DNA from 2 places in the Actinomadura gamaensis genome. Region 1 is predicted to be linked to the other one. Evidence: riboswitches for the same ligand, from Rfam matches in the RefSeq annotation. Region 1 holds a riboswitch; the other holds the start of a gene.

What was found. Region 1 has a riboswitch for ZMP and ZTP ahead of ACFPCY_RS25200 (bifunctional methylenetetrahydrofolate dehydrogenase/methenyltetrahydrofolate cyclohydrolase). Riboswitches for the same ligand answer to the same signal wherever they lie in the genome.
Region 2: another riboswitch for ZMP and ZTP. It lies ahead of ACFPCY_RS17865 (serine hydroxymethyltransferase); the one in region 1 lies ahead of ACFPCY_RS25200 (bifunctional methylenetetrahydrofolate dehydrogenase/methenyltetrahydrofolate cyclohydrolase).

The regions. Positions count from the first base shown of each region.
Region 1 is NZ_JBHSIT010000007.1:460,348-465,940, reverse strand. It holds gene ACFPCY_RS25225 (hypothetical protein) at 1-365, opposite strand, end outside; gene purN (phosphoribosylglycinamide formyltransferase) at 553-1,209, shown strand; gene purH (bifunctional phosphoribosylaminoimidazolecarboxamide formyltransferase/IMP cyclohydrolase) at 1,206-2,774, shown strand; gene ACFPCY_RS25210 (hypothetical protein) at 2,931-3,110, shown strand; gene ACFPCY_RS25205 (GNAT family N-acetyltransferase) at 3,127-3,720, opposite strand; ZMP/ZTP riboswitch at 3,868-3,954, shown strand; gene ACFPCY_RS25200 (bifunctional methylenetetrahydrofolate dehydrogenase/methenyltetrahydrofolate cyclohydrolase) at 4,013-4,867, shown strand; gene ACFPCY_RS25195 (FHA domain-containing protein) at 5,027-5,593, opposite strand, start outside.
Region 2 is NZ_JBHSIT010000005.1:33,594-39,186, forward strand. It holds gene ACFPCY_RS17855 (RNA polymerase-binding protein RbpA) at 1-69, shown strand, start outside; gene ACFPCY_RS17860 (acyltransferase family protein) at 162-1,490, opposite strand; ZMP/ZTP riboswitch at 1,568-1,653, shown strand; gene ACFPCY_RS17865 (serine hydroxymethyltransferase) at 1,717-2,988, shown strand; gene ACFPCY_RS17870 (class I SAM-dependent methyltransferase) at 2,993-3,787, opposite strand; gene ACFPCY_RS17875 (GNAT family N-acetyltransferase) at 3,821-4,876, opposite strand; gene ACFPCY_RS17880 (GNAT family N-acetyltransferase) at 5,078-5,593, shown strand, end outside.

The sequences.
Region 1 (5,593 bases):
TCGGGCCACAGGTAGACCGCGAAGCCGAGCATCACGACGCCGAGCACCACCGAGATCGCCCCGGTGACGATGCCGCCGGTCACACCGGGCGGCGACCCGGCCCGGTGCGCCGCGAGCCGCCGCGCCCTGGTGCCGACCACGACCGCCGCGATCCCCAGCGCGAGCCCGAGCGGCCAGAAGAACAGGGTGATCACGAGGGAGCCGACGCCGAGCCACAGCGCCCGCCGGGCCGCCTGCTCGGCGGCGCCGGGCGGCGTCGGACCGCCCGGCGGCGGGCCCTGCGGGTCCCGCGGGTCCTGCTGCTCCGGCGGACGCCACGGGTCCTCGGAGGCCGGCGGGCCGCTCGGTCCCGGCTGCTCGTTCACTTGCGTCCCCCTGCTGGCGTGTACGGATCGGTATGGCGCGCGCCCGCGTCCGCGCCGCGCGAGGCCCGTGGAGCCCCGCGGGCACCGCGAGGTCCGGCGTCCTCACCACGGCGTCGGTTCGGGTGCGCCGAGCAGGGCCGATAGGCTTTGCCTCGCCCGTACCGCCCGACGTCACCGCTGAGGAGTCATGGTGTCCGCCCGGCTCGTCGTCCTCGTCTCCGGCGCGGGGACCAACCTACAGGCGCTCCTCGACGCGTGCGCAGATCCAGCCTACGGGGCTTCCGTGGTGGCCGTGGGCGCGGACCGGGACGGCATCGCCGGCACCGTGCGCGCGCGGGAGGCCGGCCTCCCCACCTTCACCCTCAAGATCCCCGACTTCCCGGACCGCGCCGCCTGGGACGCCGCGCTCGCCGACGCGGTCTCCGCGTACGAGCCCGACCTCGTGGTCTCCGCCGGGTTCATGAAGATCCTCGGCCCCGCGTTCCTGGCCCGGTTCGGCGGCCGGACGGTCAACACGCATCCCGCGCTGCTGCCGTCCTTCCCCGGCGCGCACGCCGTCCGCGACGCCCTGGCCTACGGCGTCAAGCTGACGGGCTGTACCGTGCATTTCGTCGACGAAGGCGTGGACACCGGACCCGTCATCGCCCAGGAGGCCGTCCAGGTGCGCCGGCACGACGACGAGGACTCCCTGCACGAGCGCATCAAGCAGGTCGAGCGCCGCCTCCTGGTGGACGTCGTCGGCCGGCTCGCCCGTGACGGCTGGACCTCCGAGGGCAGGCGGGTCTCCATGAAGTGCAGAACCTGCAACACGTCCGCTGACGATGGAGGGGAGCTCGGCCGGTGAGTCGGGTGGGTATCAGGCGCGCGCTGATCAGCGTGTACGACAAGACGGGGCTGGAGGAGCTCGCCCGCGGGCTCCACGAGGCGGGGGTGGAGATCGTCTCGACCGGCTCCACGGCCGGCCGGATCGCCGCCGTCGGCGTCCCGGTCATGAAGGTGGAGAAGCTCACCGGGTTCCCCGAGTGCCTGGACGGGCGGGTCAAGACGCTGCACCCGAAGGTGCACGCGGGCCTGCTCGCCGACCGGCGCAAGGAGGACCACCTCCAGCAGCTCGACGACCTGCACGTCGAGCCGTTCGACCTGGCGGTGGTGAACCTCTACCCGTTCTCCGACACGGTGGCGTCGGGGGCGAAGCCGGACGAGTGCGTCGAGCAGATCGACATCGGCGGCCCGACCATGGTCCGCGCCGCCGCCAAGAACCACGCCAGCGTCGCGGTCGTCGTCTCGCCGGAGCGGTACGGCGAGGTGCTGGAGGCCGTGCGCGCGGGCGGGTTCACGCTGGAGGAGCGCCGCCGCCTGGCCGCCGCCGCGTTCGCCCACACCGCCGCCTACGACGTGGCCGTGGCGTCCTGGTTCGCCTCGTCCTACGCCCCGGACGCCGAGGCCGCCGAGACCGGCTGGCCCGACTTCGCGGGCGCGACGTGGGAGCGCAAGAACCCGCTGCGCTACGGCGAGAACCCGCACCAGCGCGCCGCGCTCTACACCGACCCGGGCGGCAGGGGCGGCCTCGCGAACGCCGAGCAGCTGTACGGCAAGGAGATGTCGTACAACAACTACGTCGACACCGACGCCGCGCACCGCGCCGCCTACGACTTCGGCGAGCCCTGCGTCGCGATCATCAAGCACGCCAACCCGTGCGGCATCGCGGTCGGCGCGGACATCGCGGAGGCGCACCGCAAGGCGCTGGAGTGCGACCCGACCTCCGCCTACGGCGGCGTGATCGCGGCGAACCGGCCCGTCGACGCCGCGATGGCCTGGCAGATCACCGAGAGCTTCGCCGAGGTGATCATCGCGCCGTCCTTCGACGAGGAGGCCGTGGCGGTCCTCACCGGGCGGTTCAAGAACGTCCGGCTGCTGGTCTGCCCGGACGGCCCGGCCAACCCGACCGAGTCGCGCCGGATCGACGGCGGCCTGCTGATCCAGACCGTCGACCGGCTGGACGCCGCCGGCGACGACCCGGCGAACTGGGAGCTGAAGACCGGCGCGCCCGCCGACGAGGCCACCCTGCGCGACCTCGCGTTCGCGTGGAAGGCGTGCCGTCCGGTCAAGTCCAACGCGATCCTGCTCGCCAAGGACGGCGCGACCGTCGGCGTCGGGATGGGCCAGGTCAACCGGGTCGACTCGGCGCGCCTCGCGGTGGCGCGCGCGGGCGAGGAGCGGGCGCGGGGCGCGGTCGCCGCGTCCGACGCGTTCTTCCCGTTCCCGGACGGCCTCCAGATCCTGCTGGACGCCGGGGTGACCGCGGTCGTCCAGCCGGGCGGCTCGATCCGCGACGAGCAGGCGATCGAGGCCGCCGAGAAGGCCGGGATCACCATGTACTTCACGGGCGTCCGGCACTTCTTCCACTGACCGGCGCGTCGCATGCCACGACCCCGGCGGCCGTCCGGCCGCCGGGGTCTCGGCGAAGTGGCAGGTTTTACTCTCCGCGTCGTTTAGCCTCGATGAAGGCCGCGTCGCATTGCCCGTTCCTGACCGTCGCGCGGCCCTCGCTTGGGAGATCCGCGCATGGAACACCTCGTCGGCTGGCTGCTTGGCTCCGTCCTCCAGGCCCCGGCCCTGCTCATGGAGTCCCGCCAGTTCGTCGGCGTCCTCGCCGCCGCGGCGGCGGCGATGCTCGCCGCCCAGCTCGGCTGGCACGGCACCGACCGCATCATCGCCTGGCGCGGCCGTCCCGACCAGGACTGACCCCTTGTCCGGAGGCTCAGCGGAGCCGCGCGCGCAGCGCCGCTCCGGCCTCCGGCCACTCGGTGTCGAGCATCGAGTAGACGGCGGTGTCGCGGAGCGTGCCGTCCGGGCGGATCCGGTGCCGCCGGTGAAAGCCTTCGAAGGACGCGCCGAGCCGCTCGATCGCCGCGCGCGACCGGTCGTTCAGCCGGTCGGTGTGCCAGCCGACCCGCAGGGCGCCGAGGCCGTCGAACGCCCGCGCAAGGAGCATGAGCTTCGACTCGGTGTTGAAGCCGCCGCGCTGCCAGCGCGCGCCGAGCCAGGTGTGCCCGATGTACAGGTTCCGGTTGCGGGGATCGATCTCGTAGAAGGACGTGGTGCCCGCGACCTCGCCGGTCGCCACGTCGATCTGCGCCCAGGGCAGCCGCTGCCGGCGCTCGCAGGCGGCCAGCGCGTCCGCGACGATCGCCCGCATCTCGTCCAGATCGGCGGGGCGGCGGTGGCTGAGCCAGCGCCACACGGCCGGGTCCTTGCCCGCCTCGAACAGGCCCTCGGCGTGCTCCTCCGCCAGCGGCTCCAGCCGGACGTACCGCCCGGTCAGGACGGGACGATCGAACCATGCGTCGTTCATGGCCCCGACGCTAGGGCCGGGAGCAGACGCCCGGAACGGCCACTTCGCCGCAATTCCCGGGAACCACTCCGTGGAGCCCTCGCGCGACCCCGCCCGTCCGGAGGTCCCCGGGAAGGGAAACGCCCGCCGGCGAACCGCCCGGTAGCATGAGGGGGACGCGACTGGCGCAGACAAGGTGGATTCGACCACCGGGGAGCGGAGACGGTCCGGACACCGCGCGCCTGGGTGGACGGAGGTTCGCAGACCGGGGCCGCCCTGCGCGGACTCGGCGAGATCCGCGCGGAGGTACCGAATGAGCGCGAACATCCTGGACGGCAAGGCCACGGCGGCGGAGATCCGCGCCGACCTGACGGTGCGCGTCGCGGCGCTGAAGGAGCGCGGCGTGAGCGTCGGGCTCGGCACCGTCCTGGTCGGCGACGACCCGGGCAGCCACGCCTACGTGAACATGAAGCACCGGGACTGCGCCGAGGTCGGCATCGAGTCGATCCGGCGCGACCTGCCCGCCACCGCGACCCAGGGGGAGGTCGAGCAGGCTGTCCGGGAGCTGAACGAGGACCCGGCCTGCACCGGCTACATCGTCCAGCTCCCGCTGCCCAAGGGCCTGGACGAGTTCCGCGTGCTGGAGATGATCGACCCGGCCAAGGACGCCGACGGCCTCGCGCCGATCAGCCTCGGCCGGCTCACGCTCATGCAGCCGGGCTCGCTGCCCTGCACGCCCAAGGGCATCGTCGAGCTGCTGCGCCGCTTCGACGTGCCGATCGCGGGCGCGGAGGTCGTGGTCGTGGGCCGCGGCATCACCGTCGGCCGCTCGCTCGGCCTGCTGCTCACGCGCCGCACCGAGAACGCGACCGTGACGCTCTGCCACACCGGCACGCGCGACCTGGCCGCGCACACCCGCAACGCCGACATCATCGTGGCGGCGGCGGGCGTTCCCGGTCTGATCACCGCCGGCATGGTGAAGCCGGGCGCGGCCGTCCTGGACGTCGGCGTCTCCCGCGTGGACGGCAAGCTCGCCGGCGACGTCGCCGAGGACGTCCGCGAGGTCGCGGGCTGGGTCGCCCCGAACCCGGGCGGCGTCGGCCCGATGACCCGCGCGATGCTCCTGGCCAACGTCGTGGAACTGGCCGAGACGTCCGCCCGCTCCTGATCCGCCCGCTCCGATCCGCCCGCTCCTGATCTCCGGACGGTGAGTCCGCCTGTGCGGCGGTGATCCCGCCGGGGGTCTCACGACCCCCGGCGGGGGGAAGCACGGTCGCCCTGGTGCGCTGCCGGGCCCGGGGCGACCGCGTGATCACACCGCCTCGTCCTAGCTAGCCCTCCGGGCGGCGGCGGTATGGCGGCCGGGACCGCCGTTCAGAGGGTGGCCGTGGGTCGCGCCCTGGGGCGGGACCGGACGGCGGATCTCGCCGGTGGCACGGCCGTCCACGGGGGGCCGGCCCTGCTGCGGGACGTGCACCGGCGGCAGCGGCCGGACCAGTCCCATGGCGATGACCTCGTTGGCGAGCCGGGTGCGCCGGTTGGCGCCCTCGGGGATGCGGAACTTCTGGTAGAGGCGCAGCAGGTGCTGCTTGACGGCGGCCTCGGTGACCACCAGGTCGGCGGCGATCTCGCGGGCGGTGGCCGGAGCGACGAACGCCTCGTCCGACAGGGCGGGGCGGCACAGCGAGGTCAGCACGTCGACCTCGCGGCGGGTGAGCTCCGGAGCCACGGCGCGCCGCAGCTCGACGTCGGGATCGACCTCCTCGCGGGGGATGCCCCCCATCCGGCAGCGCGCCGTGCCGAAGCTCACGACGTCGCCGTCCTCCAGGACACGGCGCGCGATCGGGCGGCCGTTGACACGGGTCCCGTTGCGGGACAGCCCCATGTCGACGAC
Region 2 (5,593 bases), on a different contig from region 1:
GAGGCCCTCGCCAAGCTCCGCCAGAAGCGCGAGGCCGTCAAGCGCGCGATGGAGGCCGCGCGCTCCTGACGCGCCGCCCCCTTCGGCCCGGTACCCGAGCAGCGGGACCGGGCCTTTCCGCGTCCGGCTTCGGCCGGGGCGCCGGAGCGGCGGGCGCGGGCTCAGGGGCTGGTGACCTCCGCCTGGGACGGACGCGGCGCCGGAACGGACGCGCCGTCCTGCTCCCTGCTCTGCTCTCGTCCCTCGGACGGCGCCGGAGCCGGATCGAAACGGCCGGCGAGGACGCGGCCGAGGCGCTGGCCCGGCTTCTCGATCCAGCGGTGCGTGGCCCAGCTCGCCGCCAGCAGCAGCGCCACGAACGGGACCAGCAGCAGCGGCTGGTCGTCGTGGGGCCGTCCGATGGTCATGTCGAGGACCATCAGCAGCAGCTCGTGCAGCAGGTAGGCCGAGTAGCTGACGACGCCGAGCCAGGCGAGCCAACGTGGGACGTGCCGGTGCCGCAGCGCGAACCCGGCCGCGAAGACGGCGAACGCCGCGACGACGGCGAGGGCCCAGGCGCGCTTCGCGCCGAGGTCGGTGTCCCAGGTGGTGTAGTGGTGGAAGCGCCAGAACCCGGTCCCGGCGGCGCTCGCCAGCACCAGCGCGCAGACGGCGAGGGCCGTGCGGGGCCGGATCTGGCCCCGTTCGGCGCGGTGCACGACCGTCCCGGTGAACATGACGGCGAGGATCGCGAGGCCCTGCCAGGGGTCGACGCGCCCGTTGAACAGGACGAGGGCGAGCGCGAGCGCGCCGCCGAGCAGCGCGCCGATCCGCGCGATCATCCAGCGGCGCGCGCAGGCCAGCCCGATCGCGGCCGTCATCAGCACGAACGCGGCGAGCGAGACCCGTCCCTCACCGAACCGCCCCGACAGCGCGACGGCGGGCAGCACCGTCGCGAGCGCGGGCGCCGCGACCGCCAGCGCGGACGCCGTCGCCACCGACCGCCGGTGCCAGCCGACCGAGAACAGCGCCACGACCAGCAGGTAGAAGGCCATCTCGTAGGACAGCGTCCAGAGGACGTTGATCGCGCTCGGCACTCCGAGCAGGTCCTGCATCATCGTGAGGTGGGACAGCGCCACGACGGCCGGGTGGTAGGCGGTCGCGAGCCCCTCCCGCAGCTCGTACAGGCCCGTCACGTGCAGGACGACCACGAACGCCACCGCGGCGGCGAGCAGCGGGTAGATCCGGAAGACCCGGCCCGTCCAGAACCGCCGCACCGATCCGCGCCGCTCCAGCGAGGCGGGCACGATGTACCCGCTGACGAGGAAGAACACCAGCACGCCGAACGCCCCGGGGTCGAACCATTCCAGCAGCGTCCGGCGGAAGTGCGGCATGTAGTGGTAGGTCGCGTGGTGCAGCGCCACGGTGATCGCGGCCAGGCCGCGCAGGGCGTCCAGCCAGGCCAGCCGGACGGTCGCGTCCGGCCTGCGGAGGGGGAGTTCGGAACGCATCCCCCGGACCCTAGCGGCTTTCCGGTCCGGCGGGCATAAAAAGGATCATCCGGGCGGGGTGGTGCGGACCGCTATGATGACCAGCACGCGACTGGCGCAGTCAAGGTGGATCCGACCACCGGGGAGCGAACGCCGCCGCACACCGCGCGCCTGGGTGTACGGGACACCTCATCACGGCCGGGGTGCCCGAGACCGCGCCTCCGGCCCGAGCTTCGCGGAGGCAGCCATGCACGAGCCGTCGATCCCCCACCTCACCGCCGAGGACCCCGAGATCGCCGGGCTGGTGGAGGCCGAGGCACGCCGCCAGCACGACAAGCTCCGGCTGATCGCCTCGGAGAACTACGTCTCGCCGGCCGTCCTGGAGGCGACCGGCAGCGTCCTCACCAACAAGTACTCCGAGGGTTACGCGGGCCGCCGGTACTACGAGGGCCAGCAGAACGTCGACCCGGTCGAGCTGACCGCGATCGAGCGGGCCAAGGCGCTGTTCGGCGTCGAGCACGCCAACGTCCAGCCGTACTCGGGCTCGCCCGCCAACCTGGCCGTCTACCTGGCGTTCCTGAACCCGGGCGACACCGTCCTCGGGCTGTCGCTGCCGATGGGCGGCCACCTCACGCACGGCTGGTCGGTGTCGGCCACGGGCAAGTGGTTCAACCCCGTCCGGTACGGGGTGCGCCCCGACACCGGCCGCGTCGACATGGACGAGGTGCGCGACCTCGCGCTGCGCGAGCGGCCGAAGCTGATCTGGTGCGGCGGGACGGCGATCCCGCGCACGATCGACTTCCCGGCGTTCGCCGAGATCGCCCGCGAGAGCGGCGCGGTGCTGGCCGCCGACATCGCGCACATCGCGGGCCTGATCGCGGGCGGCGCGCACCCGTCCCCGGTCGGCCACGCGGACGTGATCACGACGACCACGCACAAGACGCTGCGCGGCCCGCGCGGCGCGATGGTGATGTCCACCGAGGAGCATGCCAAGGCGGTCGACAAGGCGGTCTTCCCGGGGCTCCAGGGCGGCCCGCACAACCACACCACGGCCGCGATCGCGGTGGCGCTGCGCGAGGCCGCGCGTCCGGACTTCCCGGCCTACGCCCGGCAGATCGTCGCGAACGCCCGCGCGCTCGCGGACGCGCTGCTCGCCCGCGGCTACGACCTGATCTCCGGCGGCACCGACAACCACCTGATCCTCATCGACCTGACGAACAAGGGCGTCGCGGGCAAGCCCGCCGCGCAGGCGCTCGACCGGGCCGGGATCGAGCTGAACTACAACGCCGTCCCGTTCGACCCGCGCAAGCCGTTCGACCCGTCCGGGCTGCGCATCGGCACCGCCGCGATCACCACCCGCGGCCTGACCGAGCGGCACATGGAGCCGGTCGCCGCGTGGATCGACGAGGTCGTCCAGGCGACGGCCAAGGGCGACGAGGCGGTCGTGGAGCGGGTCGCCGCCGAGATCCGGGAGCTGATGGCCGGCCACCCGATGCCCGGCTGGGCCCCCGCCCCCTGACCGGTCAGGCCCGGCGCAGGACGGTGATCATGCGCCAGGCCTCGTCGTCGGTGAGCGCCACGTCGCCGAAGTCGCCGTACTGGGCGACCGTCTCCAGCGCCCCGGACAGCCGGACGGCGGCGGTCAGCTCGGTCGCGGTCCAGAACCGGTAGGGCACCACGTCGCGGATCACCCGGACCGGCGCGTCCGGCCGGGTGATCGTCATCGTGACGTGGTCGTCGGCGATCTGGGTGACCGGGTCGAGCCGGTCGGACGGCTCGCCCCACCGGACGGTCGCCCCGACGCGGCCGTCCGGTCCGTCGCGCTCGACCGTCCAGCCGGTGGCGACGGTCGGGTCGTCGGTGAGCCGGTCGCGCGGGTGCGACATCTCCACCACGTACAGGCCGTCGGCGGTGAGGTGGTCGGCGGCGCGGTCGAGGTGCGCGACGAACGCGTCCAGCGTCATCAGGTGGGACGTCGAGTCGAGCATGGTCACGACCAGGTCGAACCGGCGCCCGAGCGCGAACGAGGTCATGTCCTCCTGCACGACGTCGAGCTCGACGCCCGCGTCCTTGGCCTGCCGGGCGGCGTAGGCGCACATCGCCGGGTGCAGGTCGAGCGCGGTCGCGGCGAGCCCGCGCCGGGCGAACTCGCGGGCGTGCTCGGCCGGCCCCGCCGCCAGCTCCAGGACGGTCCGCGCCGCCGCACCGGACGAGCGGTGCCGGACGGTCCACCCGAGCAGCGCGTCCACCTCGGCGGACACGTCGCGGAACGAGCACGCCAGCTCGTAGGCCCAAGGGTCGTCGTAGATGCCGCTCACAGATCAATCCTGCCAGCCGCCCCTCCCTCGCCCTCACGCCAGCCCCGCGCGGAGCGGTTCGGGGCGCGCGGGACGGCCGTCCAGCCGGAGGCGGACCTCCACGATGCCGGGTTCCTCGGTGCGGCGCGTCCGGCCGCCCAGTCCGGCCAGCAGGCGGCGCATGCGGGCGTTCTCGCTGAGCGCGGTGGCGCGCAGCTCGACCAGGCCGCGCTCGCGGCCGAGGACGATGAGCAGCCCGGCGAGCGCGCGGCCGAGGCCCCGGCCCTGCCAGGCGTCCTCGACGAGGAACGCCATCTCCGCGACGCCCGGGTCGAGCACGTGGATCAGGTGGGCGAGCGCCAGCACCGAGCCGTCCGGGCCCTCGGCGACCAGCGTCACGCCGTGCCACGGCTCGCAGAACCGCTCGACGGCCGCGCGCGGCGGGAACGGCTTGGGGCTGAAGTACCGCATCCGCCTGCTGTCGAGGGAGCAGCGCTCGTGCATCGCGCGGACGGCGCCGGCGTCGTCCCGCTCGATCGGCCGGACGGTCACCCGCGTCCCGTCGGCCAGCGTCACGCGCTGCGACGCGGCGGACGGCGGTTCGGCCGGCAGTGCCGCGCGGACGAGCGCGTCGGCGCGGGCGGCCTCGGTCGCGGTGAAGGGCAGGTCCGGACGGCTCAACCGCACCGACCGCCGTCCCGCTCGGACGGTCAGCACGTCGTCTTCGTCGTCGTAGACCGCCGTGCCGGACGTCCAGGCGGCCTCGTGCGCGCGCAACAGCTCGGCCAGGATTTCGGGCAGCGCGTGCGGTTCGACGCGCGCGCGTGCGGCGAGGGCCAGCGCGCGGGTCGGTTCGTCGACCAGCTCGCGCGGGCGCGCGGGGACGACGGCCGTGCGCACGCCTCCCGCCGAGGCGGCGGCGCGGGCCAGTTCGTCCGGGCCCGCCCCGCCGGACGGCACGTCCACGACGAACTCGTCCACCACGCCCTCGGTCCCGACCTGGACGGTCAGCCCGAGGATGTTCGCGCCGCGCGCGGCGAGCGCCGCGGTCAGGACGGCGAGGCGGCCGGGGCGGTCCTCGATCTCGGTGCGGATGCGCAGCAGCGGCATGACCTGTGGTCCCTTCCGATGGGCCCTGCGGTGTTCGACCCGGTCACTGTCGCCGCGCGGTGTTACGGAAGCGCTACACCGGCGTGAGGTGAGAGTTTCACCTTCGCCGCCGCTCTTGAGCGGTCCGGTGCGAGCGCCTACCGTTCCGTGAGTGATCTGCGTCCTGTCCGTCCCGGGCGGCGGTTTCCGCCGTCGCGGACGGTGAGCGAGGAGGTGCGCACCGGGCGGCTGGCGCTCCGCCCGGTGAGCATGAGCGACCACGCGGCGCTGCTGGCGCACTGGACGGGCCCGCTCGTCCGCCGGCACCTGTTCGACGACCGGCGGGTCTCGGCCGAGCAGGTCACCGAGATCATCGCGGCCAGCCAGCGGGACTTCGCCACCCGGGGCTACGGCCTGTGGGCGCTGCGCCCGACCTTCCGGCGGCTGGGGGAGGCCGTGGTGACGGGCGGCTCGCTGCTCGGGGTGGCCGGGCTGTCCGGCCCGGACGCGGGCGGCGACGTCGAGATGGTCTACAGCCTGGAGCCGGACCGCTGGGGCCAGGGCCTCGCGGCCGAGGCGGGGCAGGCGGTGCTCGGCCACGCGTTCACGATCGCCGGGCTGCGCCGCGTCACCGCCGAGATCGACATGGCGAACGCGTCATCGCTGGCGGTCGCGCAGCAGCTCGGGATGCGGCACCGGGGGATGGGCCCGGGCGGCACCGCGATCTTCGCGATCGAC